DNA from 4 places in the Photobacterium leiognathi genome. Region 1 is predicted to be linked to each of the others. Evidence: predicted binding sites of a transcription regulator. Region 1 holds the regulator's gene; each other region holds the start of a gene.
What was found. The regulator PurR, encoded in region 1, represses purine synthesis genes. The targets are predictions, from matches to a motif close to TNANGNAAACGTTTNCNTNA.
Positions count from the first base shown of each region.

Region 2: the regulator PurR is predicted to act here: its motif matches at 2,758-2,777, upstream of Q7674_RS11755 (inosine/guanosine kinase).
Region 3: the regulator PurR is predicted to act here: its motif matches at 3,201-3,220, upstream of Q7674_RS10915 (NCS2 family permease).
Region 4: the regulator PurR is predicted to act here: its motif matches at 3,024-3,043, upstream of Q7674_RS16295 (NupC/NupG family nucleoside CNT transporter).

Region 1 covers NZ_CP131601.1:1,862,905-1,867,619, reverse strand. The annotation lists gene Q7674_RS15630 (TfoX/Sxy family DNA transformation protein) at 560-1,150, opposite strand; cyclic di-GMP riboswitch class I at 1,287-1,377, opposite strand; gene purR (HTH-type transcriptional repressor PurR) at 1,555-2,559, opposite strand; gene Q7674_RS15620 (heme ABC transporter ATP-binding protein) at 2,954-3,820, opposite strand; gene Q7674_RS15615 (FecCD family ABC transporter permease) at 3,817-4,715, opposite strand, start outside.
Region 2 covers NZ_CP131601.1:971,790-976,504, forward strand. The annotation lists gene htpG (molecular chaperone HtpG) at 1-716, shown strand, start outside; gene adk (adenylate kinase) at 857-1,501, shown strand; gene hemH (ferrochelatase) at 1,755-2,729, shown strand; gene Q7674_RS11755 (inosine/guanosine kinase) at 2,880-4,184, shown strand; gene Q7674_RS11760 (IS4 family transposase) at 4,230-4,715, opposite strand, start outside.
Region 3 covers NZ_CP131601.1:802,853-807,567, forward strand. The annotation lists gene dinB (DNA polymerase IV) at 1-621, shown strand, start outside; gene Q7674_RS10910 (aminoacyl-histidine dipeptidase) at 699-2,159, opposite strand; gene Q7674_RS10915 (NCS2 family permease) at 3,265-4,554, shown strand; gene gpt (xanthine phosphoribosyltransferase) at 4,624-4,715, shown strand, end outside.
Region 4 covers NZ_CP131601.1:2,009,240-2,013,954, forward strand. The annotation lists gene Q7674_RS16285 (Ig-like domain-containing protein) at 1-813, shown strand, start outside; gene Q7674_RS16290 (hypothetical protein) at 1,172-1,447, opposite strand; gene Q7674_RS16295 (NupC/NupG family nucleoside CNT transporter) at 1,541-2,803, opposite strand; gene Q7674_RS16300 (LysR family transcriptional regulator) at 3,125-4,039, opposite strand; gene Q7674_RS16305 (phosphate ABC transporter substrate-binding protein) at 4,495-4,715, shown strand, end outside.

The DNA of each region.
Region 1 (4,715 bases):
AGTCGGCTCAGTGACACGCTCCCAAAGGGCGAGCGTCCTTAGCTCCCAGACTTTGTTAACGATTCTAAATGTAGAACTACTATATCTACAAATCGTTGCCGCGCCTGAGAACTAAGGTCGTCTCGCTGAACACTGCATTTTGAAGTTATTTGGGTATAGACCTGAACTACCCGTATTGTATTTCATTTACTAAGAATTATGGCTTTTTCTACAATCAGTTGGTGAAAATAAAACCAATGGTGAGAGAAATAAAAAACACTGGTTATTTATAAATAACGATAAATGAGAGCTGAAATTAATAAAGCGTTAAATAATTGACGTTATAAAAAACAATTTTAAATATTTATGTTTTAGCATTGATATAAAACAAGAAGTTATTAAATACTTTTAGTTGCAATATTTGGCAATTACGCATTAAGAGGTTTATGTATTAAAAGATATAAAATAGAGCAGAGTGAAGGGATTTATTTAGAATATATTTTTAACAGGTATACTTAGAAATAAAAGAATGAACATCTTTTATTTCTAAGTGAAGGCGAATTGTCGAAGAATGTATTTCTTAGGATAGGGCAGATAATAATTCGTTTCGACGTTGCTCAGGAATAACAGACCAATGCTGTCCACTAATTGCACCCTCAAGCGCCCATAGCAATTCAAGACTAAGCGGACTGTTTTGCGCTTTTTGTAGCGCTTGATATGCACCTAATGCACCAGCTGCTTGAAGTTGTTCGATAGTCTCTATGCCTGCTTTTTTAAGCATTCTTTCATTTGATAACCGTAGGTTTGGTAAGTCCTTTATACGGTCAGGTACACAACTCTCCTTTTCTTGCTTGTCTTTTTCTGCGGCTTCCAAGGAATACCTACCTTGTGCAACGATCTTTTCAGGTTCGTCCCACCAGTTATCTGGTATTGCGTAGTGCTTGGTTACAACAGGGAACCCACGTTTTTTGTAAACGTAAGGCTCCAAGCCAGCTTGTTTGAATTCCTTTTCGGTTTCAGCGTTTGCTCGTAAATGAAGTTTATCATTCACAACTAATGCAAACATTGTATCACCAGCAAAAATGCCAAAACCGCCAAACATCGACCGTGATTTTACAGATCCAAAATGGTCAAATAATTTTAATGAATCTTTTAATATTGGTTTATCCATGCTTCTACTCGGTGAAAAAAATATGAGTGTCACCTAAACATCAAGAGCGAGGAATTAGATTAATTAATCTTCACATTAGGCTTGTCAATATATTGTTAAAATAAATGTCATTATATTGGCGGCCTAATTATAATCCTTCGGTAACTCCGCTACCATGAATTAAAAAATTAATTTTTAGGCCGGAAGTTTTGCGTCTTAATCTTTCAATTAATTTGCCTGTTCGTGACTATATAAAGTTATATTAAATATTAGTTTTAATATTAAATCCAAGCTCTCAAAAGTGTGATATTGCTTCAGGTAATTGTTCTTATCTTATGGTGAGCATAAATCTTTTTTAAAAAAGTAAAAAAAAGCCAACAAGTTAAACTTATCGGCTTTTTCTAAACTTACCAAGGTCAATCTCGTTAGTTGAGATCTTTAACCGACTTTCTCGCAACAAGCTCTGGTGTCATTTCAAAAGTTTGACGAGCGTGATTCTTGTCTTTAACACGATCTAGCAAAATTTCCACTGCAGTTTTACCTAAACGACGCTTAGGCTGGTGGATTGTTGTTAGTGGCGGTGCAAAGTACGGTGCAAGGTCAATGTTGTCGTAACCAATGATAGAGATATCATCAGGAATACGTAGGCCTGCTTGCTCAAAGGTACTGATCATTGCCATTGCCATGATGTCGTTGAAACAGAAGATAGCAGTAGGGCGCTCTTTCATTGCAATGAACTTTTTCGCCGCTTCAACCGCTGATTCACACTCGAAGTCACCTTCAAGTAGCCAATCTTCATTAACGCTTAAGTCTGCTTCGGCCATTGCTTTACGGAAACCTTTTAGGCGCTCATGACAAGTAGACTTATCACCTTGACCTGATAGACAGCCAATTTTCTTATGGCCGTTATCGATAAAGTGTTTAGTCGCAATATAGCCGCCAGTTTCAGCGTTATCTTGAATATTGTCTGTATGTGGCTTATCTGGGCCCCAGTCCATGATAACCATTGGCAGATCGTTTTGACGCTCTAGTAGTTCAAGTAGCTTTTGATCAAGATCGCTACACATTACCAGTAGGCCATCAACACGCTTTTCTGCCAGCATGCGTAGGTAATCACGTTGTTTTTCAAGATTGCCTTCAGTGTTACATAGGATCAGGGTGTAACCTGCGCCGTAACAATACTCTTCAACGCCATGTACAACTTCAGCAAAAAATGGGTTGGTTGATTTTGTTACCAACATACCAATGGTACGAGTTGTATTACATTTTAAGCTTCGCGCTACAGCACTTGGTGCGTAGTTAAGCTCATCTACCGCAGCCAGCACTTTTTTCTGTGTTGCTTCTGCAACAAAGCGTGTTTTATTGATCACGTGTGACACAGTTGTGGTTGATACACCTGCCATACGTGCAACGTCTTTAATGGTTGCCATATTTATTCTTCTAATTATGGTCAGATAGAGATCTGACAAAAGGTTGTGGTACCCAATTGATTAATTACGTAGTAGATGGCTAGTTGAGAGACTAGTAGATATGAAATTCTTTAATTATTAACTACTTAATTATTCAATTTGGCACCGTTTTTATAGAGCACCGCTTATAAACAACTAAAGCCGCAATAAATGCGGCATCAGTGTATCGAAATCTTTATTACAACTTTTACATGTGTAATCGCTTGCGCTCACATTTTACTGTGTGTTTTGCGTTGTGCAATCTTTCTGTTCATCTTGAGTGAAATTATTGATGATAAGTTATAAAAATGCAGGTCGTTGTCACGCTTAATCCGATTTTTATCGCATCCTTACAGTATTAATAACTGACTGGTCATTAAAGAATAGGATGATTTGCTGACAAAATATAAGGGTAGTTTTCTATAGGGTGGGTATGCACAGTAACAGGCCAACCATACAGTGATTCTACGACTTCAGCAGTGAGTACTTGTGACGGTGTACCATCCGCTTTTATTTGCCCATCATTTAAGAAAATCATCCGATCTGTGTATTGCGCTGCAAGGTTTAAATCATGTAATACCACAATAACCGCAGCACCTTGCATTGCCATGTTCTTCGCTATTTGTAAGGTGTGATGTTGATGTGCTAGATCAAGGGCTGATGTTGGTTCATCCAGCATTAAAATACAGTGCTCACCAGCTTGGCTTAATTGGGTTAATACCCGAGCTAAATGGATTCGTTGTTTTTCACCGCCAGAAAGCGTCGGGTAAAGCCTATCTGCAAGGTTTTCGACATCCACATAATCCATTATCATCTGTGTCACAGACTTAAGCTGTGGTGACGTTAGTTGTAACGGGATTGCGCCTAACTCCACCACTTCTTTTGCTGTAAACGCAAAAGAAAGTGCACTGTGTTGCGGCAGTATGCCTAAATGTTTAGCCAGTGTAGCTCTGTCCCATGATGATAATGGTTGCCCGAAAAAAGAGACGTCTCCAGATTCAGGTGTTACTTCGCCACAGAGTACTTTTAATAAGGTACTTTTCCCTGCGCCATTGGGGCCTAAAAGGGCAGTGACTTCGCCTGAATGAATATCTAAATCTAGATCATCTAATAAGATTTTATTGCCGTAACGAAGTTTGAGGTTTCTTGCTTGAATAACGCTGGTTGTATTTAGAGAAGTGTTATTTTGAGAACTGTTTTCTGTCGAACTAAGTAAATCAATATCAATGGCAGTTGCTGTCATGAAATGTGCCTCTTTTGAGCGCTAAGTAAATAGATAAAGAAAGGCGCACCTAAAATAGCGGTGATAATGCCAACGGGTAATTCTTGTGGTGAAAAAGCGCTACGGGCGATCATATCTGCAACTAATAAAATTAAGCCGCCTAATAGGGCTGAAATAGGCAATAAAGTTTTATGATTTGGACCTGTCAGCATACGTCCGACATGAGGGATGACTAAGCCGATAAATCCGATAGGGCCACAAATAGACACGGTAATGCCAACACCAGCCGCACAGACAATAATAAGATTACGTTTTAAGTGCTGAGTATTGACGCCCATGTGTCTGGCTTCTGCTTCACCTAATAAGAACGCATTCAAGTTATTACAATGGCGATAACAGTAGCTAAATAGTAACGCTAAAGTACAGTAGGCAAGAAGGATCCCAGACCACGTAGCGCCAGCCAGTGAGCCCATTGACCACAGTGATAAATCACGCAGTGCCTCATCATCAGCAACATAGTTAAGTAAGCCTAATCCTGCTGCTGAAATTGCGGTAATCGCAACCCCAGCTAGTAGCATGATCATCACTGATGTGCCGTTTTTATCTGTGCCTAAGCGGTAAACCATAACTGTGCTAATTGCACCACCAATAAACGCAAACACAGGAACAATGGCAAAGTTAAGTAATTGCGGGAAAGTGCTGGTAAGTGGAGCGAATAACACAATGGCTAATGCAGCACCTAATCCTGCACCGCCTGTAATACCAATAATACCGGGGTCAGCAAGAGGATTACGAAATAGCCCTTGCAGTACGCTGCCGCAAATCGCCAGAATCGCACCAATGGCAAAACAGAGTAGGGTGCGAGGTAAACGTATTTGATGGATCACTAAGCTGACATGTTGCGCCAGCTGATGAT
Region 2 (4,715 bases), 890 kb from region 1:
AAGATTTTGCAAACCGTGACAAGATCGCTAACTTACTTCGTTTCAGCTCAACAGAAAATGATGCGCAAGAGCAAACGGTATCATTAGCTGATTATGTAAGCCGCATGAAAGAAGGCCAAGATAAGATTTATTATCTAACGGCGGATAACTTCAATGCTGCAAAACACAGCCCACACCTAGAGCAATTCCGCGCTAAAGGTTTGGAAGTGGTTCTGATGTACGATCGTATTGATGAATACCTAATGGGTCACTTACCAGAATTTGAAGGTAAGCTGTTCCAAGCGATCACGAAATCAGATCTTGATCTGTCTAACTTCGATGATGAAGAAGCGAAAGAAAAGCAAAAAGAGACAGAAAAAGAATTTGCTTCAGTGGTTGAGCGTACGAAAGGTTACCTTGGTTCACGTGTGAAAGATGTACGTGCAACGTTCAAACTTCACGACACACCAGCGGTTGTGGTCACTGATGAACATGAGATGGGTACACAAATGGCGAAGCTGCTAGCAGCGGCAGGCCATGAAGCACCAGAAGTACAATACATCTTCGAGCTAAACCCAGAGCATGCGTTAGTTAAGAAAATGGCAGATGAAGCGGATGAAGAAGTGTTCAGCCGCTGGGTGGAATTCTTGCTAGGTGAAGCAATGTTAGCAGAGCGCGGTACGATGGATGACCCATCTCAGTTCCTTGCTGCAATTAACAAGTTGCTGATTAAATAACCAAATAACTTACATATATCAAATACTATTCTGATAAAGCATGTAAACGCAGCCCAGTGATTGTACTGGGCTTGCGAGTCTGTCTTAATCAGTGTATTTTCACTTTTTTGCAAAATTCCACTCTATTAAAGGGGATCACAATGCGCATCATCCTTCTGGGCGCTCCAGGTGCAGGTAAAGGTACTCAAGCTCAATTCATCATGGAAAAGTTTGGTATTCCTCAAATTTCAACTGGTGACATGCTACGTGCTGCTATCAAAGCAGGTACTGAGCTAGGCAAACAAGCGAAATCAGTGATCGATGCTGGTCAATTGGTATCTGACGATATCATTCTTGGTCTTGTTAAAGAGCGTATTGCTGAAGAAGACTGTGCAAAAGGCTTCCTACTAGACGGTTTCCCACGCACTATTCCTCAGGCTGATGGTCTAAAAGAAAACGGCGTTAACGTTGATTACGTTATCGAGTTTGACGTTGCTGACGATGTGATCGTTGAGCGTATGGCGGGTCGTCGTGCTCACCTTCCTTCAGGTCGTACTTACCACGCTGTATACAACCCACCAAAGGTTGAAGGTAAAGATGACGTAACTGGTGAAGATCTTGTTATCCGTGAAGATGACAAAGAAGAAACAGTACGTGCACGTCTAAACGTATACCACACGCAAACTGCACCACTTATCGAGTACTACGGTAAAGAAGCAGAAGCAGGTAACACTAAGTACCTTAAGTTCGACGGTACACTACCTGTTGCTGAAGTTAGCGCTGCGCTAGAAAAAGCATTAGCTTAATATTATTGTTGGCTATATAGATAGTCTATAACAATGAGAAAAAACGGGCCTGCCTATTGGTATTGCCCGTTTTTTTTGGTTTTAATAATAGGGCTATATTCGAAGTGTTTGGGTATAGTCTTAAATAAAGGCTTGGATGAGTCTTTTAAAGTTAGTGTGATCCAATAGCGATGAATGTTCGTTTAGGTTGGGTTACAGAATATCTCCTATAGATCTGAATGCTTTGTTTAGGATAGAAAAGAGCGAAAGACCGATGAATAAAGACAACAATAAATACGGTGTATTGTTAGTAAACCTTGGTACGCCTGATACACCAACGGCGGCAGGGGTAAAACAATTTTTATCTCAATTTTTACATGATAAGCGTGTGGTTGATATGACCCGCTGGTTATGGTGCCCAATTTTACATGGTGTGATTTTGCCTATTCGCTCTCCTAAAGTAGCGAAGTTATATCAGACGGTATGGATGGAAGAGGGATCACCGTTGATGGTGTATTCCAAGCGCCAGCAACAAGCCCTACAAGATGCTTTACAAGTACCTGTAGCCTTAGGAATGACTTACGGTAATCCAAGCATTCAATCGGGTTTAGAAGCGTTAAAACAGCAAGGTTGCGATAAAGTCGTCGTGTTGCCGCTGTATCCTCAATATTCAGGTACGACAACAGCTGCGGTATTTAATCGTTTAGCAAAAGATCTTAAGTCGATGCCTTACATTCCTGAGCTGCGCTTTATTAATCATTATTACGATCATCCTGATTACATTTCGGCGTTAGCAGATTCAGCGAAAAAGGTTTGGGCAGAGAAAGGAGAACCTGATTATCTATTATGTTCATACCACGGTATTCCAAAGCGTTACGCTGATAATGGTGACCCATACCCTGATCACTGTAACGGCACAACGGAATTATTAGCGCAAGCACTAGCGATGCCGCGTGAAAAAATGAGCATGAGTTATCAGTCTATTTTCGGCCGTGAAGAGTGGTTAAAGCCTTATACCGAAGGCACCATTAAAGCGTTAGCTGAAAAAGGGGTTAAACGCCTTGATGTGATGTGTCCGGCTTTCTCGGTGGACTGTTTAGAGACATTAGAAGAGATTGCTGAGCAGTGTAAAGAAGTGTTCATTGAAGCTGGTGGTGTCGAATTTAATCTGATCCCATGCCTTAATGACGATGAAGCTCACATCGCTATGATGGAAAGCTTGGTGAAACAACACGTTCAAGGTTGGTAATTGTTGATCGGTTTCTGAAAAATTCCTCAGACGATAACGTTTACGCTCTCATTTGTATTGATATATCGCAAAACGAATGAGAGCTTTTGCTTTTATGTTCTATATTCTGTGATAGAATTCGCAAAATTTACAACTTGATAGCGCATAGACATGAAATTTCCAGGCCAACGAAAATCTAAGCATTACTTCCCTGTACATGCTCGCGATCCACTTTTAAGTCAAACTAAACAAGAAAAACGTTTAGCTCGCACTCACGTTGTCGGTATTGACCAAACACTGGTTGATATTGAAGCTTATGTGGATGATGAATTCCTGGAACGTTACGAGTTAAGTAAAGGCCATTCATTGGTTATTACTGACGAGAAAGCAGAAGCGTTATATCAAGAATTAAAAGAAAACAATCTTGTTACCCACGAATTTGCTGGTGGCACGATTGGTAACACCCTGCACAACTACTCTGTGTTAGCGGATGACAAATCTGTTCTTCTTGGCGTGATGAGTAAAGACATTGAGATCGGTAGCTACGCTTACCGTTACCTATGTAACACATCAAGCCGTATGGACATGAACTACCTACAGCCTGTTGAGGGTCCTATTGGTCGTTGTTTTGCTCTTATCTCTAAAGACGGTGAACGTACGTTTGCTATCAACGAAGGTAAGATGAACCAACTAGCACCAGAAAGCATCCCTGAGTGTGTATTTGAAAATGCCTCTGCACTTGTTCTTACTGCTTATTTAGTTCGTTGTAAGCCTGGCGATCCAATGCCTGCTGCAACAATGCGCGCAATTGAATATGCGAAGAAATACGATGTGCCAGTAGTATTAACTTTGGGTACTAAGTTCGTGATCCAAGACGATCCTCAATGGTGGCGTGACTTCCTTCGCGATAACGTAACCCTTGTTGCGATGAACGAAGATGAAGGCGAAGCGCTAACAGGTGAATCAGATCCATTATTAGCGGCTGATAAAGCGCTAGAGTGGGTTGATCTTGTGCTATGTACTGCGGGTCCTGTTGGCCTTTATACGGCAGGTTACACGGAAGAAAATGCGAAGCGCGAAACAAGCCTTCCATTACTTCCAGGTGAAATTGCAGAATTTAACCGCTACGAATTTAGTCGTCCAATGCTAAAAGATGCGTGTGAAAACCCAATCAAGGTGTACTCACACATCGCACCATACATGGGCGGTCCTGAGCGCATTAAGAATACGAACGGTGCTGGTGATGGCGCACTATCTGCGTTGCTGCACGATATGTCTGCAAACCGTTACCACAAAGAAAACGTGCCAAATTCAAGTAAGCATCAATATTCTTTCCTAACTTACTCATCGTTCTCTCAGGTTTGTCTATATTCAAACCGTGTGAGCTATGAAGTATTGGCTCAATACTCACCACGTTTATCTCGTGGCTTACCTGAGCGTGAAGATAGCTTGGAAGAAGCATACTGGGAACGTTAAGTTTCTTATGAATATAAAAAAACCGCCGATGATGGCTAACACCTATCACTTAAGGTGTTTGGAACGAACTGGATAACGAGTTTTATTGATACGAACGGCTCTCTGCTTGGGCCGTTTTTTTCTTTCAGGTAATATGTAACGCTTTACTTGTTTTCTCATTGCTCTCAGTTTTTGAGGAATTGAACCTGGCGAAGCGATGGCACACCACATTAATTCATCTTGAATATCTCTTAACGCCATCATAAAACTTATCCGTAATGGTGAAACATTCGCTTCTGCCGCTATTCTACTTATTTCTAAGCGAACAAGATTATAAGCTATCAATATTCCCCATATTTCTTGCTCAATACCTTCTACTGATTGACTACGCAATAATATTTCATCTTCAAGCATGTCATGTTTTATTTCACCATAACTGTTTTCTATCTCCCAACGTTCGAAATAAACATCAAGCAAAGCTTGATAGCTATAATGCTCACCAACTAAGGAAGTAAGAAGCCCTTGGATATGATATTTTTGAGTTTTTTCTGG
Region 3 (4,715 bases), 1.1 Mb from region 1:
GTGAAGTTTATTGCTAAAGTCGCCTCCGATCTCAATAAACCGAATGGGCAATATGTCGTCACTCCTGAAGATGTTGATAGTTTTGTTGCTGATCTAAAGCTGGAAAAAATTCCAGGAGTAGGGAAGGTGACGATCCAAAAACTGCATGAAAAAGGCTTGTACGTTGGGCGTGATGTGCAAAATTATGACCGCCATTTGTTGTTACAGCAGTTTGGGAAGTTTGGGCAATCGCTGTGGTCACGCGCTCATGGGATTGATGAGCGAGAGGTGATTGTTGAACGACAAAGAAAATCCGTCGGTGTTGAGCGTACCTTTAGTCAAAACATTTCCAGCTTTGAGCAATGTTGGCAAGTGGTAGAGCAGTTATATCCTGAGCTAGAGCAGCGATTACGTAAAGTCCGTCCAGAGCTTGATATTGCAAAGCAAGGGGTAAAGTTAAAATTTGCCGATTTTCAGCAAACAACCGTTGAGCATATATACCCTAAATTAGATAAAACGCAGTTTGTGGATTTATTAAAAGAGGCGATGACACGACAAAATGATCGTGAAATTCGTTTAATCGGCTTAAGTGTTGGGTTGGAAGTAGGATTAAAAGCGCAGCAGCTTTCTTTTGGCTTTTAACATCAGCCTGAATCAATGACATAAAAAACGGGCTTAACGTCTTTTAGCGTTAAGCCCGTTGTTGTTACTGGGTTACATTACTTTTTAACAGGAATGTTCTTCAGTACAGCGATCATTTGATCCCAGAACATTTGTACGGTATCAATCTTCACTTTCTCATCAGGTGAATGTGGGAACTTGATAGTTGGGCCGAATGATAGCATGTCCATTTCTGGGTATGGTTCTTTGAATAGACCACACTCAAGACCTGCGTGGATCACCATGATGTTTGGTTTGTTACCGTACATCTCTTGGTACATGTCACGGAATACATGCATGATTTCAGAATCTGCATCTGGCTTCCAACCTGGGTATGTTCCAGAGAACGCACATTCTGCGCCAGCTAATGTTGCTAGCGATTGCAGCATGCTTTCTACATAGCTACGACCAGAGTCAGTTAAAGAACGAACTAAACAAAGTACGATAACTTTGTCGTTTTCAGTTGTGATAACACCCATGTTTAGTGATGTTTCAACAACACCTGCAATGTCATCGCTCATACGGATCACACCGTTAGGGCATACGTTTAGTACATTGATTAAACGCACTTGATCTGCCATTACCATCACATCTTCTGGTAGTTCAGCTGATTCAGTAAATAGGTTGATGTCTGTTTCAACATGACCAAGCTCAGCACTTAGTAGCGCTTGGAAATGTGCGAACAAGTTATTCAGTTGATCAACATTAGCTGCTGGCAGAGTAACCATTACAGATGCTTCACGTGGGATAGCATTACGTAGGCTACCACCTGTGAAGTTGTTAATACGTAAGCCAAGCTCGTCTGCGTGACCTGCTAAAAAGCGTGCAAGTAGCTTGTTAGCGTTGCCACGACCAGTGTGAATGTCACAACCTGAGTGACCGCCTTTTAAGCCTTTTAATACAAGCTTCACTGCTTGGTGATCTGCTGGTGTCGCTTCACGCTTAATATCAAGTGTAATTGCGCCATCTACACCGCCAGCACAACCCATGTACACTTCACCTTCTTGCTCAGAGTCAGTGTTTAGTAGGATATCACCTTCTAACCAACCTTCTTTTAGGCCGAAAGCACCCGTCATGCCTGCTTCTTCATCAATCGTTAGCAGTACTTCTAATGGACCATGTTCAATGTCTTTTGCTGCAAGTACAGCTAGGCAGCTTGCCATACCCATACCGTTATCAGCACCCAGTGTTGTGCCTTTTGCCGTTACCCATTCACCGTCGATGTACGGTTGGATAGGATCTTTTGTGAAGTCGTGTACGGTTTCTTCATTTTTCTGTGGAACCATATCGATGTGTGCTTGAAGTACCACACCTTTACGGTTTTCCATGCCAGCTGTTGCAGGTTTCTTAATGATCACGTTACCTGTTTCATCACGACGTACATCTAAGCCTTCTTTTTTAGCAAACTCAACGATGAATTGTGCTAATTGTTCTTCATGCTTAGATGGGTGAGGAATAGAACAGATTTGATCGAAAAATTGCCATACGGCTTTAGGTGATAGTTGACTGATTTCAGACACGGAAGCCTACCTTTATACAATATTGGGCTAGTGACACTTGTCAGGCTATTAGCCGCCAAATGACATAAATATGTAGCGATAAAACCTATCGCATTTTTTTTAGCATATCATTCTGACTAATGCGGAGGTAGAGAAAAAAGTAAAATCTTAAACCGCAAATACGATAATGCATAAGTATGAATCATGTTTAATGGTTATCAATTAGATAACCATCACTCACAATTATTTTAGATATTTATTTGTTTTATTTTGACTATGAAACTATGGTTTATTTTCTAAAATGAAAATAAGTTACATCAAAAATGGTTTAACAACGTTTTTTTACGAAAAGTGTGACGAACTTAAAAAAACGCTTGAAAGTAAATTACGAAATGGTTATGATTTCTACAATCTCATAGAGGTTATGAGAAACGACTGTACACGTTCAGGATGAGCCCGAGATATCGCCTCCAAGGAACCGAGATAAGTGCGGCCAAGATGGTCTAAATGATCCAAGGATTAAGTAAATATAGTTATGTACTTAATTTGGATTACTTATTTATAAGGTGATTTAAAAATGAAACTATTTGATTCTATTGCACACTTTTGGAATAACCGTTCAGTTTACACAGGTAACTTTACTTACCCTGGCTACTTCGGTTACTAAAGAATTTTGTTATCTAGTTGCTGACTAGCTAACTGAACTGTTTGTTCACCCCCTAACTTGAGAATACTAAATAATCGCTTTCGGTTATTTGCAACATTCGCCGCCACTTCGTTTTGAAGTGGCGTTTTTTTTACCTTTAAATCGTCATGATGAGTTTGTCACATATCGCGACCTAAGCTTTAGAAACGTTTTATTGCTGTAGATCTCATAAATATAAAATAGATGAAATATATTAATTTGGCATATTTGTGCTAATGCCTTGATTTTATATTGCTTATTATCTGTTCTTAAACGTCAAAAAAACAAAATTAAATTTATTAGTCTTAGTTTTGTGCATTTACTCGATATTCTCTGGAAATTGATAGATCTGATGTTTATAATCGCGCTCGAATTGAGAACGCAAACGTTTTCTATTTTTGCTTAATACCTAACGTGTCTATCTCCAAGGAACTGAGAAACATGCTTGAGAAGTTATTTAAACTGAAGGAACACGGCACTGACGTGCGTACCGAGTTACTTGCTGGCTTAACGACATTCCTAACTATGGCTTACATCATTTTTGTAAACCCTACTATGCTAGCCAATACAGGAATGGATAAAGGTGCAGTATTTGTTGCGACGTGTCTGGCGGCAATGATTGGCTGTTTTGTTATGGGCTTTTTTGCAAACTATCCTGTGGCTCAAGCGCCGGGGATGGGGCTAAATGCCTTCTTTACTTATACCGTTGTGCTAGGTATGGGTTACACATGGCAAGTTGCATTAGCGGCAGTTTTCTTATCAGGCCTATGTTTTATCGCCCTGAGTTTATTAAAGGTGCGAGAGTGGATCATCAACTCGATCCCCTTGGCGCTAAGAACAGGGATCTCGGCAGGTATTGGCTTATTCCTTGCGTTTATCGCGTTACAAACTTCAGGCATCGTTGTTGATAACCCAGCAACGTTAGTGCAAGTAGGCGATTTAACCAGCTTTCCCGTGCTCATGGCAGCGCTTGGTTTCTTCTTGACTATAGCGTTAGTGCATCGTGGTTTTAAAGCGGCAGTATTAATTGCGATTTTAGTCGTGACTGTTATTAGCGTGTTAGTTGGTGAAGTGACCTACGGCGGCATTATGTCGATGCCACCAAGTATTGCACCAACCTTCATGCAATTAGATTTTGCAGGTGCAATGGAAGTTGGTTTGATTTCAATTGTATTTGCTTTCTTGTTTGTCGATTTATTTGATACAGCAGGTACGTTAGTTGGCGTAGCAACCAAAGCTAATTTAATTGGCGAAGATGGTAAGCTGCCGCGTTTGAACCGTGCACTACTTGCAGACAGTACTGCAACATCAGTTGGTGCATTATTGGGTACATCGAACACCACTTCTTATGTCGAGAGTGTGTCCGGTGTCGCAGTCGGAGGACGAACTGGTCTTACCGCGGTAACGGTTGGTGTACTATTCCTGCTTGCTCTATTTTTTGCACCGCTTGCGGGCATGGTTCCAGCTTACGCAACGGCAGGTGCATTGTTCTACGTAGCTATTCTTATGATGTCAGGCCTTGTGGCGATTGATTGGCGTGATCTAACAGAAGCAGCACCAGTTGTTGTGGTTTGTTTATTGATGCCATTAACTTACTCAATTGCTGAAGGTATTGGCCTTGGTTTCATCACTTACGCTGCAGTTAAAGCGATGAGTGGTAAGGGACGTGACGTGAATATCAGTGTTTGGGTAATTTCCGCACTGTTCCTTTTGAAAATTATTTTTCTTTAAGTTTTAGATTAATAAAGCTTTACTAATTTATGGCGATTTTCGAATCGTTGATCCAGAGGTTCTTTGTTTATGAGTAATAAATTCATCATCACTTGGGATAACATGCAAACTTACACCCGTCAGCTAGCTGAAAAGCTACTTCCAGCTGATCAGTGGACAGG
Region 4 (4,715 bases), 150 kb from region 1:
AGCAGTTGTGCTCCGTTAGATCCACAACAGTTTAAAGATGACGTTCGTAAGCTTCGTGCCCAAGGTAAGATCATCGTGCTATCACTCGGTGGTGCTGAAGGTACCATCACGCTAAATACCGATTCTGATCAAGCAAACTTTGTTTCAAGCCTGACTGACATTATCAACGAGTGGGGCTTTGACGGTTTAGATATCGATTTAGAAAGTGGCTCTAATCTGCTTCACGGCACACAAATCCAAGCTCGTTTACCTGTCGCATTAAAACAAATTGAGAAAAATATTGGTGGTGATATGTACCTCACCATGGCACCAGAGCACCCTTATGTACAAGGTGGCATGATTGCTTACTCTGGTATCTGGGGTGCTTACATTCCAATGATTGATCAATTACGTGATATGCTGAACTTGCTTCACGTCCAGCTATACAATAATGGCGGCCTAGCCAATCCATACATGTCAGGTGCTGCACCTGAAGGCTCGGTTGATATGATGGTAGCATCAGTCAAAATGCTGATTGAAGGCTTTGAGCTAGCAGATGGTAGCCAATTTGCCCCACTTCGTGATGATCAAGTCGCTATTGGTTTACCTTCAGGTCCAAGCTCAGCTAACTCAGGTCAAGCGCCTACCCAAAACATTATTGATGCCCTTGATTGCGTCACTAAAGGCAGTAGTTGTGGTTCAGTTGTACCAACAAAACTCTACCCTAATTTTGGTGGTGTAATGACATGGTCAATTAACTGGGATGTGCATGATGGCTTTAACTTCTCAGGCCCTATTGGGAAAAAACTGCAAGAAATGAATAGCCAGCGATAACTAAAGCAGTAAAAACAACAACGCCAAGGCAAATAGCTGCCTTGGCGTTTTTCTGAAAATATACTTTGTGGAATATGGCACAATTTAATATGCAATATAATGAAATAAAAGCCATTTAGTTGGATTAGAAAAAATCATCCCAATAAATAGTTATGCCATGGAGTTAAGGTTTATTTAGATATGGAATGTTCTAACTAACTTACAATTAAGGCAGATATATGGCTAAAACGAAAAGTGGAAAAAAGAAAGTTCATGTTCCAGCGCATACAAAAAAAGATGGAACAAAAGTAAGAGAACACTACCGCTCAACACCAAATTAAAAAATAAAGCCCAATTTTATAATTGGGCTTTATTTTTACTAATAGCGTTTAATTCGCACTACTTTCATGGTCTCGATTTCAAAGCCTGCAACCGTCACCGTTTCAGGGTAATAGGTCATATTCACTTTCGCCCCCTTTAGGCTTTGGTATTTTGTCTTTCGCTTAAACTTAAATGGCACATCATAGCCATCAATCATCAAGGTATGCAGGATCCAATCACCATCTTCACGTTGAGTATGAGAGTGGACTTTTAAACCATCGCTATGGATCAATTCAGCATGTTTAGCTACTAATTTATCAACATCCGATTTCATCGCATTTAGATCCTTTTAATCAATGAATAGCCCATACGCAAACAGAGAGCCTAAGCTCTCTGTTTAATGTTAACCGCTTACTGAGCGATGTTACTACGAAAGTGGAATAAATAAACCCGCTAACGTTGCACTCATTAAGTTTGCAAGTGTTGCAGCAAAAATCGCTTTCATACCCAAACGTGCAATCTCAGGACGACGTTGAGGAACAATACCGCCTAAACCACCCATTAACATTGCAATAGATGTTAGGTTAGCAAAGCCACAAAGAGCAAAAGTCACGATTGCTTGAGAGTGCTCACTCAGTTTTGCAATGGTTTCAGGCTTCATTAGCTCTGCAAATGCAATAAATTCGTTAACCGCAATCTTAGTACCGATCAAGCTTGCTGCCGTTGTTGCTTCAGACCATGGCACACCAATTAACCAAGCAACAGGTGCAAAGACATAACCAAAGATCATATCTAAGCTTAGGTGATGTAGACCATTCCAATCAAAGCCTAACCATTGACCAACAGAAGCTAACCAATTACCTATATGACCTAGACCACCGTTTACTAATGCAATTAAGCTGATCACTGCAAGTAAACTCGCACCTACTGCCATTGCAATTTGTAAACCGCTAAGCGCACCACGAGAAGCGGCATCAACCATGTTTACTGGTTCATCTTCTTCACCGTCATCTTCTTCTTCCATGGTGTGAACACCTTCAGTTTGAGGTACAAGCAATTTCGCCATCATCAAACCTGCAGGTGCAGACATAAAGCTTGCAGCAATAAGGTATTTCAGCTGAACACCTAAACCTGCATAACCCACCATAGTACCGCCAGCAACAGAAGCTAGGCCACCAACCATAACTGCAAACAGTTCAGAGCGTGTCATACGAGACAGGAATGGACGCACAACCAGTGGCGCTTCAACTGAACCAACAAAGATATTTGCCGTTGCCGACATCGATTCTGTACGTGTAGTACCTAAAAAGTACTGCAACACACCACCAATACTACGGATCACCCACTTCATTACACCTAGGTAATAAAGCACAGAGATCAACGCAGAGAAAAATACGATAGAAGGGAGTACGTTAACCGCAAAAATAAAACCTAGTTTAAATTGTGCTAATTGACCAAATAGGAATTCTGTACCCTCATTAGTATATTCAATGATGCCTGATACTGCACCAGAAACACTGTTTAAAACTACACGACCAATAGGCACGTATAAAATAAAGCCTGCAAAGATCACTTGCACGCAAAATGCACCCAATACAGTGCGCCAATTTACCGCGCGACGATTTTCAGAAAATAATAAACCAACGGCAAAGATTACGATAATGCCTAAGATGCCGACCAAATAATGCATGGTCATTCTCCAATGTGTAGTAGTAAACGATTGCGGGGGGATTTTAGGGAGAAATAAAAGTGTGACAAGGATCAAATTGTTATTGCTATTAACTAATCAATAACAACTTTCGCTATAACCGCTGTTTTTTTCAGCTAAGCAAACGAAATACGTGATATTGGTTCCTATAATGAATACTATTGTTTCTATAGTTTACAATTAGAAACGTTTGCGACAGCGTTTGGCTAACCGTTTGCGTCAAGCTGTCGCTTTTTACATCATATAATTGGTGAAAATAAACACGCTAATTTACGCTATTTATTCCCACCAACAGTGTTTTCACTATATTTGGCAGGAAATATTACCCAATTCGATATGCTCTCGGATAAATTCAATAAACAGATTAACCTTTGTTGGCAAATATTTATGGCGAGGATAAACCGCATATAAAGGCATGTGCTGTGTTAATTGCCACTCCGGCATCAAACGAATGAGTTTCCCATGGCGAATTTCATCTTTTAATAAATATGTCGCTAAATACCCTACCCCATTACCTGCAATGGTTGCATCACGGATAGCATCAGCGGAATCGACACGATAATTCCCTGTTACCTTTACTTGCAACTCTTCTTCTTTCAGACTGAAGTTCCAAATATTATCCTTACGCTCACGGCTAAAATAGGTAATACAGTTATGTTGTTTCAAATCATCCGGATGGTAAGGCACACCATGTTTCGCAAGGTAGTCAGGGCTTGCAACTAAGACAAAATCACAATTAGTAAGATGGCGAGCAACAAAGCCTTCTGGCGGTGAGTCCATAAAGCCAATCCACAAGTCAAGTTGCTCGGCAATAAGATCAACACGGTGATCAAACAAACTTAACTCAAGATTTACTAATGGATGGCGCTCGTGAAATTCATTGATGTAAGGCGCAACATGGTTAGACGCAAAAGATTGAGCGATCCCTACCCTTAATGAACCTTGCTGGCTATCACCCAGTGCTAACAACTCACTTTCAGCTTCATTGATCTCGTCAACAACCTTTTCACAATGCTTTGCAAAGATACGTCCCGATTCAGTTAATGCAAATGAGCGAGTGGTACGCTGCACCAATTGAACACCTAAACGTTCTTCTAATTGTTGCACTAACTTACTTACCTGAGTTCGTGAAATCTCAAGCAATTGTGCTGCTTTTGTAAAGCTCTGCTGTTTCGTCAAAGCATTGAACACAACCATTTGCTGCGCTTTTTTTAACATTGATAACCTTTCTAACTTCAAATAGTTGTAATTACTTTTAAGCGTAAAAGCGTACTGAACAACATATTTTCCTATTCTACTATAGATAAGAAGAGCGACAACCAATTGAAACATTGGAAGGAAATCACACTAAAATTCAGATTGAAATATGACTGTCATAAACTTATATGGTCATAAATATCTATCACTTCAGCATAATTAAAATACTTTCCAATATTTCATAAGACACCAAAAAATCATATTTAGCCGCGCAAAAACATATACTTAAAAGAAATAATTCAATGAATTTCAAATAATACGATTGAATTTAAATCAGTTTTAATTCCCATTAAGTATTTATGACAACATTCATAGAGTGTTCAAAGTTCTGAAACATAAGTGTCACATAACTTTCCTAACCTTTGTCACGTTCATTCAAACCTATAGTAATCAGCAAACACGAAAGGACTAGGAAAATGAAAACAAAGATTATCGGCGCAATCGCTTTAGCAGGAACAATGGTAGCTAGCACTGCAGCAATTGCAGGCGAAACTATCTCTGTTGTAGGTTCAAGCTCTGTATCACCATTAATGGAAGTATTTGGTGAAACTTATGCTAAATCAAATGACGTAACAGTTGAGGTTCAAGGCCCAGGTTCATCAGCAGGCATCCGTGCTGCACACGATGGCTCAGCCGA